DNA from 4 places in the Streptomyces sp. NPDC038213 genome. Region 1 is predicted to be linked to each of the others. Evidence: riboswitches for the same ligand, from Rfam matches in the RefSeq annotation. Region 1 holds a riboswitch; each other region holds the start of a gene.
The links. Region 1 has a riboswitch for cyclic di-AMP ahead of ACZ7JZ_RS11910 (transglycosylase SLT domain-containing protein). Riboswitches for the same ligand answer to the same signal wherever they lie in the genome.
Positions count from the first base shown of each region.

Region 2: it holds a riboswitch for cyclic di-AMP, as region 1 does, so the genes downstream of both, ACZ7JZ_RS13105 (LysM peptidoglycan-binding domain-containing M23 family metallopeptidase) here and ACZ7JZ_RS11910 (transglycosylase SLT domain-containing protein) in region 1, are expected to answer to the same signal.
Region 3: it holds a riboswitch for cyclic di-AMP, as region 1 does, so the genes downstream of both, ACZ7JZ_RS06980 (transglycosylase family protein) here and ACZ7JZ_RS11910 (transglycosylase SLT domain-containing protein) in region 1, are expected to answer to the same signal.
Region 4: it holds a riboswitch for cyclic di-AMP, as region 1 does, so the genes downstream of both, ACZ7JZ_RS09405 (M23 family metallopeptidase) here and ACZ7JZ_RS11910 (transglycosylase SLT domain-containing protein) in region 1, are expected to answer to the same signal.

Region 1 is NZ_JBVJYM010000006.1:79,991-83,186, forward strand. Features, by position in the region: gene ACZ7JZ_RS11905 (RNA ligase family protein) at 1-675, opposite strand, end outside; gene ACZ7JZ_RS11910 (transglycosylase SLT domain-containing protein) at 804-1,601, opposite strand; cyclic di-AMP (ydaO/yuaA leader) riboswitch at 1,620-1,759, opposite strand; gene ACZ7JZ_RS11915 (VOC family protein) at 2,359-2,727, opposite strand; gene ACZ7JZ_RS11920 (hypothetical protein) at 2,780-3,196, shown strand, end outside.
Region 2 is NZ_JBVJYM010000006.1:364,438-367,633, reverse strand. Features, by position in the region: gene ACZ7JZ_RS13110 (tyrosine-protein phosphatase) at 1-720, opposite strand, end outside; cyclic di-AMP (ydaO/yuaA leader) riboswitch at 1,036-1,212, shown strand; gene ACZ7JZ_RS13105 (LysM peptidoglycan-binding domain-containing M23 family metallopeptidase) at 1,217-2,176, shown strand; gene ACZ7JZ_RS13100 (SGNH/GDSL hydrolase family protein) at 2,391-3,194, shown strand.
Region 3 is NZ_JBVJYM010000003.1:389,680-392,875, reverse strand. Features, by position in the region: gene eno (phosphopyruvate hydratase) at 1-684, opposite strand, end outside; gene ACZ7JZ_RS06980 (transglycosylase family protein) at 995-1,690, opposite strand; cyclic di-AMP (ydaO/yuaA leader) riboswitch at 1,694-1,864, opposite strand; gene ACZ7JZ_RS06975 (transglycosylase family protein) at 2,162-3,196, opposite strand, start outside.
Region 4 is NZ_JBVJYM010000005.1:16,315-19,510, forward strand. Features, by position in the region: partial or broken gene ACZ7JZ_RS09400 (PrsW family intramembrane metalloprotease) at 1-776, shown strand, start outside; gene ACZ7JZ_RS09405 (M23 family metallopeptidase) at 775-1,800, opposite strand; cyclic di-AMP (ydaO/yuaA leader) riboswitch at 1,812-1,945, opposite strand; tRNA gene ACZ7JZ_RS09410 (tRNA-Met) at 2,305-2,378, opposite strand; gene ACZ7JZ_RS09415 (FBP domain-containing protein) at 2,530-3,018, opposite strand; gene ACZ7JZ_RS09420 (TetR/AcrR family transcriptional regulator) at 3,082-3,196, shown strand, end outside.

The DNA of each region.
Region 1 (3,196 bases):
GTCCGCGGGGTCGGGGGCGGCGCCCGAGCGGACCGTCCAGAGGGCGGCGGCGGGGCCGAGGCCGTTGGGGGTCACCGCGCCGTGCATCCAGTGGCTGTCGGTGGTGACGTGCCCCGGGCGGACCCATTTGGCCACCCGGTGGGGGAAGGCGGAGCGGTCGAAGCCCCCGGCGTCCCGTACGACGTACCCCTCCTGGCGGGCCGTGTCCGGGCGCAGGGACCGCAGTCGGCGCTCGGCCCGGTCGTCGAGGATGCCGCGCCAGAGGACGGGCGGCACGGGGATGCCGAGGCCGTGCAGGAAGCGGACGGTCCGGTCCCAGGGCAGGCAGTGGTCTCCGTCCCAGACCGAGAACCCGTAGAACCAGCTGTCGAGCCGCCCGTACGCCAGGGAGTGCCGGGCGTAGAGGTTCTCCCCGCAGATGCGGCGGCCCGGCGCGAGGGCCGGGCCGATGCGCCCCTGGAGGGCCTTGACCCAGGCGCGGGAGGGGTGGTGGCCGGAGTCGAGGGAGCGGGCGTGGAGCCCGTCCCGGTAGAGGGTGGTGTTCTCCCCGTCGAGCTTCTCGGTGACCACCACCTCGCGGCCCCGCAGCCCTGCCAGGCCGCCGGTGCGCACGTCGTCGGGCGCGGCACCGGGCGACCAGGGCAGATGGGGCGTACGGGGGTACTGCACGCGCATGTCCACTCACTCCCGGCCTGGTTTCGGTCGGTGTCCATGGTGGGCGGGCGGCAGGCGGTTATCCAGCGAATTCCGGCGGGGGCGGGCCGGCAGGGCCGGCCCGTGGGCGGTCCGGCCCCGCGGGGCGGTCAGTAGGCGCCGAACACGTTGTCGATCGAACCGTAGCGCGCAGCCGCGTAGTTGCAGGCGGCCGTGATGTTCGCGACGGGGTCGTAGGAGTCGGTCGAGGTGCCGGGCACGTGGTAGGCGCGGAACGTCGGGTCGATGACCTGGAGCAGGCCCTTGGAGGGGATGCCCGCGGCGGCGTTGGAGTCCCAGTTGTTGATGGCGAGGGGGTTGCCGGAGGACTCGCGCATGATGTTGCGGTGGATGCCCTGGTACGTGCCGGGGATGCCGTGCTTGGCCATGACCGCGAGGGACTCGCGGATCCAGCCGTCGAGGTTGTTCGGGTAGCTGGTGGTCTTCGCGACGGCCGTGCGCGCGGCGGAGCGGTCGGCGCGGGCGGGGGTGGCGGAACGGTCCGCGGCGGCCGTGCTCTTGGCGGCGGAGGCGGGCTGGGCCTTGGCGGGGTTCTTGGAGCCGATGGTGAGCTTCAGTCCCGGGCGGATATGTGACGAGTCCTCACCGATCACGTTCCGGTTGTCCTCGTAGAGCTTCTTCCAGCCGCCCTCGATGGAATGCACTTCGGCGATCCGGGAGAGGGTGTCGCCCGCGATCACGAAATAGTGCAGCGGGCCCTTCTGCGGGGCGGCGGCGGTCTTCGCGGAGACCGCCTTCGCCTTCGCCGGGGCGGCGGCCGGCGCGGCGTGCGCGGTCGTCGCGCCGAGCAGCGGCAGGGCGAGTACGGCGCCCCCCGCGCCGACGGCGGCGATCCCTCGGGCGAGCGGCGAGTTCTTCGTACGGCGGTGCTTCCCGGTGGCGGGCATGGTGGGTCCTCTCCCGCGCCTACGAGGTGAGCTGTCGGGTTCGGGCAGGAGATGCCCGGCCGCACCGCAGTGCGGCTTCACCCCGAGCCGGTCCGCACGAGTGCGTCCGGCGACTTACCTGGTTCCCCCGCTCCTGCCGTCGCGCTGGGTGGATTCGGTCGGCCGGGCGGCGGCAGGATTAGGCGTTCCACCCGGAATGACGGTGACGCTAAAGGAAATGCGAAGGAAAGGACAAGCCCGGAATTCATCGGGCGAATTCAGAAGGGCGAGGACGGATGATTGGATCATCGGGAAGGAGTCAGGCCGCTCACTCAATCCACTTCTGCGGACTGGCCACTTGGCTTTCTGTGACCATTCCGCTTCACCTTTCCAGTGATTCATGTCACGAGGTCGGGAGGGGCGTGAATTCTGGACGCCGGAGCGGCGCGACGAGACGCCAAGTCATCATATTGACGCCTAAATGCGCAATCGCGGTCAGCGGGCACCATTACCGACCCAATCGGACATATGGCGCCAGGGTGGGGCGGGGTGCGGTGTTCGGGGTGTTCGTGCCCGCCGGCGAGGCGTGCGCCATCGGCTGGTGAACCGGCTCGTGCCGGTCGGCCGGGCGCGGGCGGAGGCGGAGCGGCCGGCCCGGGAGATCACCGCGTTCCCGCGCCTGCGCCTGCGCCACGACCGGCTTTCGGTCCTGGAGCAGCAGGCCTGGACGAGGCGGAGGCGCTGCGCGCCGACGCGCCGTATGCCGCCGGTGCCTCGGCTATCCGTGGCTGAGGTCGATCACGCAGAAGACGTTTCCGTCGGGGTCCTCCAGCACCACGAAGTCCGGGTCCGGCGGGTAGCTGTCCCAGTCGGCCCGCCGGGCCCCGAGCGCGAGGAGCCGTCCGATCTCGGCGCGCTGGGCCGCGGCGTCGTCGGCGTACAGGTCGATGTGGGCCCGCGGGCGGCGCTGTACGGGGCTGTCGCTGCGGCCCAGCGCCACCCCCGGGCCCCCGCCGCCGGGCGGTACGAGTACCGCCCACCGCTCGGTCGGCTCGCCCTGGGGCACGTACCCCAGGGCCTCACCCCAGAACGCCGCGGCGCGCGCCACGTCCGACACACCCATCACGAAGGACCCGAGTCTCAGCATGACACCGAGTCAACCAGACCGAGCACAGAGCCGAATGACGGACAATCGTCCGATGACTCGGATGATCATCAGATGGGTGCGGCCGGTGTGCGCGGGCGCCGTGGTGCTCCTGGCCGGCTGCACCCAGTCCGGTACCCCCGCGGACGAGGTCCGGTCCGCCTCCCGTCCCGCCGCGGCGCCGGGCCCGGTGGCCACCGGCACGGCCGCGCCCGAGGGGGCGGCCCGGCTCGCCGAGCGGTACCGCGGGGCCGGGGGCATCGCCGGGGTGTACGGGATCCTGCGGGCCGAGGGCCCGGCCGGGGTCCCGCAGCTGACGGTGTGGATGAACGGCCCGGAGACCGATGCGCGCGCCTTCGAACGGCTCAGGGCCTCCGTGACGGAGTACCTCGCCCGCTCCGAGGACATGTCCCTCCAACGCGGCTACCTGCTGGACGTGTTCGGGCCCGACGGCCGCCTGCGCCACCGTCTC
Region 2 (3,196 bases), 280 kb from region 1:
GGTCTCCGTGACGGCCTCGAAGGCGGCGTCCAGGTACGCGGCGCGCGCCTCGAAGAGGGGGCTCAGGAGGGCCAGCGCCTCGGGGGAGCGCTCGGCGTCGGTGTCGGCGCCGCGCCGCAGCCGGTAGCGCCGGTGCGGGGCGTTGGACTCCAGGTAGTCCGCGGTGATGGCGTCGCGCTCGACGCCGAGGGCGAGCAGGGTGACGGCGATGGAGAGGCCGGCCCGGTCCTTGCCCGCGGCGCAGTGCATCAGGACGGGGACGCTGTCCTCGGCGACGGCGTGCAGGACGCGGCTGTGGTCGGGAGCCCGCTCCACGATGATCTGCCGGTACGAACGGGACATCCTGGCCGCGGCCCTGCCCTCGCCCAGGATCTGCTGGAGCTGGGCCAGGTCGCCGTTGCGGACCATCTGCCAGAACTCGTGGCCGTCGGCGGGGTCGGAGAGCGGGACGTTCACGTTCCGTACGCCCGGGAGCTCCACGTCGGGCCCTTCGAGGGACTGGTCGGCCGCATTGCGGAAGTCGAAGACGGTGTGCAGCCCGAGGGAGGCCAGGAAGGCCGCGTCCGCCTCGGTGGCATGAGCGAGATGTCCGCTTCGAAACAGATGCCCGGTACGAACCGTACGCCCGTCCCTAGTCGGAAGGCCGCCTACGTCACGGAAGTTGCGGACTCCGGTGAGCTCCGGCTCCGCGGGCGGGGCGGGGGGTATGGGCTGGGTCACGCGGACTCCTGCGGTTCGGCCGAGGTGGAGGGTGATCTGTCCGAATTGCGCTACTTGGCGTCAAGTTGCCGCATCCGACGGGCAGATGTGAGCGGCGCTCGTGAGCAGAATCATACGGTGACCGTGCGTGGCGGTGGCGGAATGCTTAATTCCCTTGTGGCGACGGCTGTTACACGACTGCAATAGACGGACAGTGACCGGAATTCCGGCGATCATTCAGCCCCCGGAATCCGGTGGTGAATTCACGGCTTGTTCCGCTCGGCCGCACTGGATTACGGTCACCGCCGAGCCGGGTGGAACGCCGAGTCCTGCCGCCACCCGGAAACCGCATCCGAACAATTACGTGCGGCAGGAGCGGGGGAACCAGGTAAGCCGCCGTACCGGAGAACGATCCGGAACGGCTCGGGGTGAAGCCCCGCGGGCGCAGCTCGCGCGGCCGGACATCTCCAGTCCGAACCCGACAGCTCACCTCGCAGGCGACGGAGAGGAATGCGCCATGCCCGGAAAGGGTAAGCACCGCCGTCCCAAGTCCAGCACGATCGCCCGCGGATTCGTCGCGGCCGGCACCGGCGGCGCCGCGCTGGCGCTGCCGCTGATCGGGGCCTCCGGCGCCCAGGCCGCGGAGCAGTCCGCCGCGCCGGCCGCGGTCTCGGCCGCCCCGTCGAAGGCGGCCCCGGCGAAGGCCGCGGCCCCCGCGGCGGACCAGGCCGCCCCTTCCGTCTACACCGTCGTCGCGGGCGACTACCTCTCGAAGATCGCCGAGCGCGAGAACCTCGCGGGCGGCTGGGAGCGGCTGTACGAGGACAACAGGGCCGCCGTCGGCTCCGACCCCTCGATGATCCACCCCGGCCTGGAGCTGACCCTCGGCGGCAAGGCCCCCGCCGCCGCGGCCTCCCAGAAGCGCTCCGAGGCCCGTACGCAGGAGAACCCGGAGAAGAAGGGCTCCTCCGCCCCGCGCGCCTCCCGCTCCGCCGAGCGCGCCGCCGAGGCCGCCCCCAAGGCCGCGGCCCCGAAGGCCGTCGCCCCCGAGGCCGCGCAGGCCCCCTCCGGCGCCGCCTTCTCCGCCCCCGTGGCCGCCTCCGTCACCACCCCCTACCGCCAGGGCGGCGGCATGTGGTCCAGCGGCTACCACACCGGAGTGGACTTCTCCGTGGGTACGGGCACCAGCGTGCGCGCCGTCAGCTCGGGCACCGTGGTCTCGGCCGGCTGGGCCGGCGCGTACGGCAACGAGGTCGTCATCCGCCACACGGACGGCCGCTACTCCCAGTACGCCCACCTGTCCTCGCTGAACGTCTCCGCGGGCCAGAGCGTCTCCGCGGGCACCACCATCGGCCTGTCGGGCTCCACCGGCAACTCCACCGGGCCCCACCTGCACTTCGAGATCCGCACCGGCCCCTCCTACGGCCAGGACATCGACCCCCTCGCCTACCTGCGCGGCAACGGCGTCGGCATCTGACGGCAGCGCGGGCGGCAGCCGCCGCCCGCAGCGCAGTGCGACCCCGGCCGGGGTCCGGAACCGAAGGGTCCCGGACCCCGGCCGCAGCCGTTCCCGCGGCCCGGCTGCGGCGTATTCCGGCATGGCCGAAACTGACCGGGTGGTATAGATCACCCTGCGTCAACCCCTGCCTACGGTCGCGTAGGTCACACCCTTCGGTGAAAGATGTGCTCCCGTGGCAGGCGAATCGACTCTTCAGGCACTCAGCGGATCCGACGCGCGCATCGGCTCGTACGTGGCGCTCGGCGACAGCTTCACCGAGGGCGTGGGCGACCCCGGTCCCGGCGACGCCTTCGTGGGCTGGGCCGACCGCTTCGCCGTACTCCTCGCGGACCGGCGCGAGGAGCACGACTTCCGGTACGCGAACCTCGCCGTCCGGGGCCGGCTCCTCGACCAGATCGTCTCGGAGCAGGTCCCGCGCGCCAAGGAGCTCGCCCCCGACCTGGTCAGCTTCTGCGCGGGCGGCAACGACATCATCCGGCCCGGCAGCGACCCCGACGACGTGGCCGAGCGCTTCGAGGCGGCCGTCGCCGACCTCGCCGGCGCCGTCGGCACCGTCATGATCACCACGGGCTTCGACACCCGCGGCGTACCGGTGCTCAAGCACCTGCGCGGCAAGGTGGCCACGTACTCCGCGCACGTGCGCGCCATCGCCGACCGCTACGACTGCCCCGTACTCGACCTCTGGTCGCTGCGGTCCGTACAGGACCGCCGGGCCTGGGACGACGACCGCCTGCACCTGTCGCCCGAGGGGCACACCCGCGTCGCCCTGCGCGCCGCGCAGGTGCTCGGCCTGCCGGTGCCCGCGGACCCGGACCAGCCCTGGCCCCCGCAGCAGCCCAGGGGGTCGGCGGAGGCCACCCGGGACAACATCCAGTGGGCCCGCGAGTACCTCGTGCCGTGGATCGGGCGGCGCCTGCGCGGGGAGTCCTCCGGCGACCACGTCGAACCCAAGCGCCCCGACCTGCTGCCCCTGTAAGC
Region 3 (3,196 bases), on a different contig from region 1:
GATGGCCTCGACGATGAGGTCGAGGGCGGCGCGGTTGGAGTCCAGGTTCGGGGCGAAGCCGCCCTCGTCGCCCAGGCCGGTGGAGAGGCCCTTGGTGTGGAGGACCTTCTTGAGGGTGTGGTAGACCTCGGCACCCCAGCGCAGGGCCTCGGAGAAGGACTCGGCGCCGATCGGCGCGATCATGAACTCCTGGATGTCGACGTTGGAGTCGGCGTGCGACCCGCCGTTGAGGATGTTCATCATCGGAACGGGCAGCAGGTGCGCGTTCGGGCCGCCGAGGTAGCGGAACAGCGGCAGGTCCGAGGCCTCGGAGGCGGCGTGCGCCACGGCGAGGGAGACGCCCAGGATGGCGTTGGCGCCGAGGGAGCCCTTGTTGTCCGTGGCGTCCAGGTCGAACATGGCCTGGTCGATCAGGCGCTGCTCGGTGGCGTCGTAGCCGACGAGCTCCGGGCCGATCTGCTCGATGACGGCCAGGACGGCCTTCTCGACGCCCTTGCCCATGTAGCGGTTGGGGTCGCCGTCGCGGAGCTCGATGGCCTCGAAGGCACCGGTGGAGGCTCCGGACGGGACGGCAGCACGGCCGGTGCTGCCGTCGTCGAGGCCCACCTCGACCTCGACCGTGGGGTTGCCTCGGGAGTCCAGGATTTCCCGGGCTACGACGACGTCGATGGACGGCACGAGCATCTCCTTCTGGGATGTGACGCTGGGTGTGCGGCGGCGTGTGGGCCGTGCGGTGGCCCTGCCGGTCTAGAGCCTAACCGGCTCGGGGGGGTCGGCCGCCCGACCGCCCGGGTCCTGGGACGAAAAAGGGTCCGAATACCCGCCTTACAGGACATAAGACCCTTGATCAACTCCCCCGGGACACGCCGCCGCCCGGCGCGTCGGGGGGGATGACGCGCCGGGCGGGGCAGTCCGGTGCCGGGCGGGCCCGCGCGGGGCGCGGGCCTTCCGGTGACCCTGCGGATTCACCGCGGACGCGCAGGGCCGGGGGGGGTCAGGAGAGCTTGAGCATCTGGCCCGGGTAGATGAGGTTGGCGTCGGAGACGATGTCCCCGTTCAGCTCGAAGAGCTTCGCCCAGCCGCCGGCCACGCCGTTGGCGTCGGCGATGGTGCCGAGGGTGTCGCCGGCCTTGACCTCGTAGGAGCCGGTGCCCTTCTTGAAGCCCTGGGCCGCGCCGCGCTCGGAGCGGGTGGTGGGCGCGGACTCGCTGCGGGTCTCGGCGCGCTTCTCGGCCTTCTTCGTGGCGGAGGGCTTCGGGGCGGCGGGCTTCGAGGAGGAAGAGGAGCCGCTGCCGGCCTCGGAGGAGGCGTCGTTGGCGGCGCGGGAGAGGCCGACGCCGCAGCTCGGCCAGGCGCCCTTGCCCTGGACCGCGAGGACCTTCTCGGCCACGGCGATCTGCTGGGACTTGGAGGCCTGGTGGGCGTTGGGGGCGTACGCCGTGCCGCCGAAGCCGGCCCAGGTGGACGGGGCGAACTGCAGGCCGCCGTAGTAGCCGTTGCCGGTGTTGATCGACCAGTTGCCGCCGGACTCGCACTGGGCGACGGCGTCCCACTCGGAGGTGGTGGCGGCGCTGGCGGTGCCCGCGGCCATCAGCGGGGCGGCGATGGCGACACCGGTGACACCGGCGGCGGTCGCGATGCGGGTGGCCTTCGAGGGGCGGCGGTGCTTGCCCTTGCCGGAAAGCAGCATGGAACTTCTCCTCACCGACGCCTGCGAGGTGAGCTGTCGGGTTCGGGCGGTGAAGTCGCCCGGCCGTGCGTCTGGCGCACGGCTTCACCCCTAGCCGTCCCGTGACCGTCTCTCAACGGCCGGGCGCGGCACCTACCTTGGGTCCCCCGCTCCTGCCTTCGGCGCTTGCGCGACGACTGTTCCCCCCGGCCGCCGGCAGGATTCGGCGATGCGGTCGAAGGAGCCCGCGGTGGCGAGCGGTTCAGACCGTAGGCAGACGCCTCCCCGATGTTCAAGGACGGACATCGGGGAGAAAACGCCCATAGTTGACTCACCCACAGGAACGTTTGCGCAGGTGAGCGCGCGTATTACGGAATCATCACGGCGGGGCGCGCCAGTTGAGGCGAAGAGACGCATGTCTCATTTCCTCGAACTCGGACATTTAGTCCTGTAACGGGGCATCAAACCCGCGTCGAGCGGCCCGAAGTGTCCCTATTTCTCGCTTAGATCGAGATTCTGGCCGGGCTTGATGAGGTCCGCGTCCCCGCCGATGACGGACTCGTTCGCCTCGTACAGGGCGCCCCATCCGCCCTTCACACCCTTGGCGTCCGCGATCTCCGACAGGCTGTCACCCGCCTTGACGATGTACACGGGCTCCTCGGCCCCGGCCGCCGACGTGCCGTCAGCTCCGGTGCCGCCGGACTCGTCCGCGGGCGCGCCGCGGTGCTTGCCGGTGCCCTCGCCCGGGGCGGGAGTGGTGGCGGGACCCTCCGGGGTGGCGGGGACGGCCGGGCCGCCGGGGGTCGCCGGGATGCCCGGCGAGGCCGGGTCCGTGGCCCCGGGGGTGGCCGGGGTCGTCGGCGTGCCCGGGGTGGCCGGCGTGCCGGGGGTCGGGGTCGCCGGGTCGGTCGGGGTGCCGGGCGTGCCCGGGGTGGCGGGGACGGTCGGCGTGCCAGGGGTCGCGGGGACCGTGGGCGTACCGGGGGTGGCCGGGACGCTGGGCGTGCCCGGGGTCGCGGGCGGGGTGGGCGTACCCGGGGCGGCCGGCGGGGTGGGCTTCGCGGGGGCCTCCGGGGCGCCGGGGACCACGTGGTCGGGGCGCACCGGGGCCGGGCTGACCGGGCGGACGGAGTCCGCCGAGCCGGGGTCCACATCGGCCTTGGGGCCGGACTTGGTCAGTCCGGACGGGCCGGCGCACAGCGGCCAGGCCTCCGGGCCCTGCGCGGCGAGCACCCGCTCGGCCACGGCTATCTGCTGGGAGCGGGAGGCGAGGTCGGGGCGGGAGGCGAACTCGGTGCCGCCCGCGCCCTTCCACTGCTCCTGGGTGAACTGGAGCCCGCCGTAGGAGCCGTTGCCGAAGTCGGCGCTCCACGTGCCGCCGCTCTCGCACTCGGCGACCTTGTCCCACGTGGCGGTGTCGGCGGCTGATGCGGAGCCGGCGGCGAGCAGGGGCAGCGCGAGCGCCGAGCCGGTGACACCGGCCGTGACGACGATCGCGGGGGCCTGACGAGGCTTTCTGTGGCGGCC
Region 4 (3,196 bases), on a different contig from region 1:
CCTGCGCGCTCGCGGCCGCCGGGGTGCTGATCCTGGTCCTGGTGCGGGAGCAGACCGGCACCCCGGGCTTCCTGGTGGGGCTCGGCCTGTCCGTGGTCCCCGTACCGCTGCTCGCCGCCGCCTTCCGCGGGCTGGGCGGACTGCGGCGGCCGCGCGCCGCGCCCTGGGGGCCGCTGCTGTTCGCCTTCGGCTGGGGCGCGTGCGCGGCGGCCCTGATCGCCATACTGGCCAACAGCTTCGCGGCCCGCTGGATGGCCGCGGCCGCCACCGACCCCTACGACGCCGACCAGTTGGGCTCGATCGCGATCGCCCCGGTGGTGGAGGAGACCGCGAAGGCGGCCGCCCTGCTCCTGCTGTTCGTCTTCCGCCGGGACCGGCTCGGCGGCTTCACGGACGGTTTCGTGCTCGCCGGATTCACCGCCACCGGCTTCGCCTTCACCGAGAACATCCTCTACCTCGGCAACGCCTTCGGGGAGGACCTCGCCGAGGGCACCCCGGTCCTGGCCTCGGTGACCGCCGCGACCTTCTTCGTGCGCATCGTGATGTCCCCGTTCGCGCACCCGCTGTTCACCGCCCTGACCGGGATCGGCTTCGGACTGGCCGCCGTGTCCGCAGGGCGCACGCGCCGCGTGCTGTACCCGCTCGGGGGGCTGCTCCTGGCGATGGGCGTGCACGCCCTGTGGAACAGCTCCCCCGACCTCGGCGAGTACGGCTTCTACTGGGTCTACGGGTCCGTGATGGCCCCGGCCTTCGCCCTGCTGACCTGGCAGGCGGTCAGACGGTCAGGCCCTTGCCCCGCAGCCACGCCAGCGGATCCTGGGTCTCCCCTCCCGAGCGCACCTCCAGGTGCAGGTGGGGACCGGTGACGTTGCCCGTGGCGCCGACGCGGCCGATGGTCTCGCCCGTGCCGACCGCGCCCGAGGTGACGGACATCGAGGAGAGGTGGCAGTACCAGATCTCCGTACCGTCGGCGAGGCGCAGGACGATCCGGTAGCCGTACGCGCCCGACCAGCCGGCGGAGACGATCGTGCCGCCGTGCACCGCCTTGACGGGCGTGCCGGTGGGGGCGGCGAAGTCCAGGCCGGTGTGCTGCCCGGAGGACCACATGGAACCGGAGGCCCCGTAGTACGAGGTGAGGGTGTACGAGGAGGTGGGCAGCGCGTAGCTGCCGGCGAGCTTGGCCAGCCGGGCCTCCTCCGCCGCGGCCTCCGCGGCCTCCGCGGCCGCCTTCGCGGCTGCCGCCTCCTCCGCCGCCTTGCGGGCCGCGGCCTCGGCGGCGGCTTCGGCGGCCTTGCGGGCAGCGGCCTGAGCGGCTGCGGCCTCCTTCGCCGCGGCCTCCTCGGCGGCCCTGGCGGCGGCCTCCTCGGCTGCGGCGGCCGCGGCATCGGACTGGGACTCGGCCTGCTGGAGGATCCGGTTGCGCAGCACCTCGCCGGCGTCGGTGCCGGATTCGGCCTGCTCGGGGGTGGCCCCGGCGGTGGTCAGCGGGGCCGTCACCGGGACGGTGGCGGGCAGGTCGGCCGCCAGGTCGGCGGTCGCGGAGCCGTCACCGGGCAGCAGCGAGGGGAGGGATATGGAGACCTGCGGCCGGTCCTGCGCGGTGGCTATGCCGCCCGCTCCGACGGCGGCGATGACGCCGACGCCGAGGACCGTGGAACTGCGGGCGAGGCCGCCGCGCTGCTTGACCACGCGGTGGCGGCCCCGGACGGGGCGGACGGAGTCCTCGGTGGGGTTCCACGCGCCCCACGCACCGGCGTCGGGAACCTCGGAGGCTTCAGGGGTAGGCCTGTTGGACGCCACGGGGGCGCACTCCTTTCCTTCCTTCTCGCCTACCGGGTTAGCTGACGGGTTCGGAGCAGGAAGGTCTCCTACGGGCCGGATCGACCCGATTCACCCCAATGTGTTGGTTCCCCGGTTCCCTTGCGGGATTCGGCGCGCACGCGCACGGAGCCGCCTCTTGCGACGGCCGTGACGACCGCGCTGCGTTATCGAACGGTAATAGACAACAGGGAGTGATTCCAAGCTGTTGCGCTTGATCCCTCGCGTGTATCGGCCACGCTCTGACCGGCTCTGGCCTGGGCTTTTCCCTCCAGGAGTGGATCAACTGGGGCATTCTCCCGGCCTGATGGGTACACCTTCAGCCACGCCCGGCCTTTGACGGTCCGTCAACCGGACTGCGGAGCGCGGCCTTTCGCTCACGCTCCGTACCGGCCGGTGCGCCGGTGCGCGGACACGCTTCCGCGCACCGGCCCCGGACATGCAATCAGGGCCCGGATCCAAAAGGATCCGGGCCCTGATCATCAGTAGCGGGGACAGGATTTGAACCTGCGACCTCTGGGTTATGAGCCCAGCGAGCTACCGAGCTGCTCCACCCCGCGTCGGTAAACACAAGCTTACGCTATCCGCGGGGCTCCTCGCGCCACCTTTCCCCGCGGCCACGACGGAAGCGCCGGAAACCACCCGCCACAGCAGGCCCGCGCCACGGCGAGCCCCCCGCCACAGCAGGCCCGCACCACCGCAAGCCGCCCGTCACAGCGAGCCCAGGAACCCGTCCAGGTTCCGCCGCATCCTCTCGATCTGCTCCTCCACGGTCAGCGACTCCTCGAACCTCCCCCCGGGCTCCGGCCGCTTCTTCCCCCGCACGTACAGCGGGCAGTCCAGGTCGGTGCACATGTACAGCCCGACCGAGTTCCCCTCGCGGCCCTCGCGGCCGGTTTTGCGGGCCGTCATCAGCGAGACCCCGCCGCCGGCGTGCGTGGTCAGGCACAGCGAGCACATGCTGCGGTGCAGGAAGCCCTTGCGCGCCGCGGGGAAGCGCAGCGCGATGCCCGTGAGCCGGCCCCCGTGCTCGGTGACCAGGTAGCTCCGGTCCGGCGCGGAGAGGTCGCGCCAGCCCAGGAAGTCCAGGTCCGCCCAGGGGCGCTCGGCCAGGTCGCGCGGCAGCGGCAGCCGCTGCGCCTCGCCCTTCGAGCAGTTGACGAACGAGCCGCGGATCTCCCGCTCAGTGAGTGCCTTCATACCGGCACGCTAATCTTTCCTAGAGTCCCTAGGCAAACGATTAAATACTTTCAGGAGCTGCCCGTGCCCCGAGCCGGACTGACCCCCGAGCGCGTCGTGGCCGCCGCCGCGGACCTCGCCGACGCCCGGGGCCTCGACGGGGTCACCGTCTCCGCCCTCGCCCGCGGCCTCGGTGTGA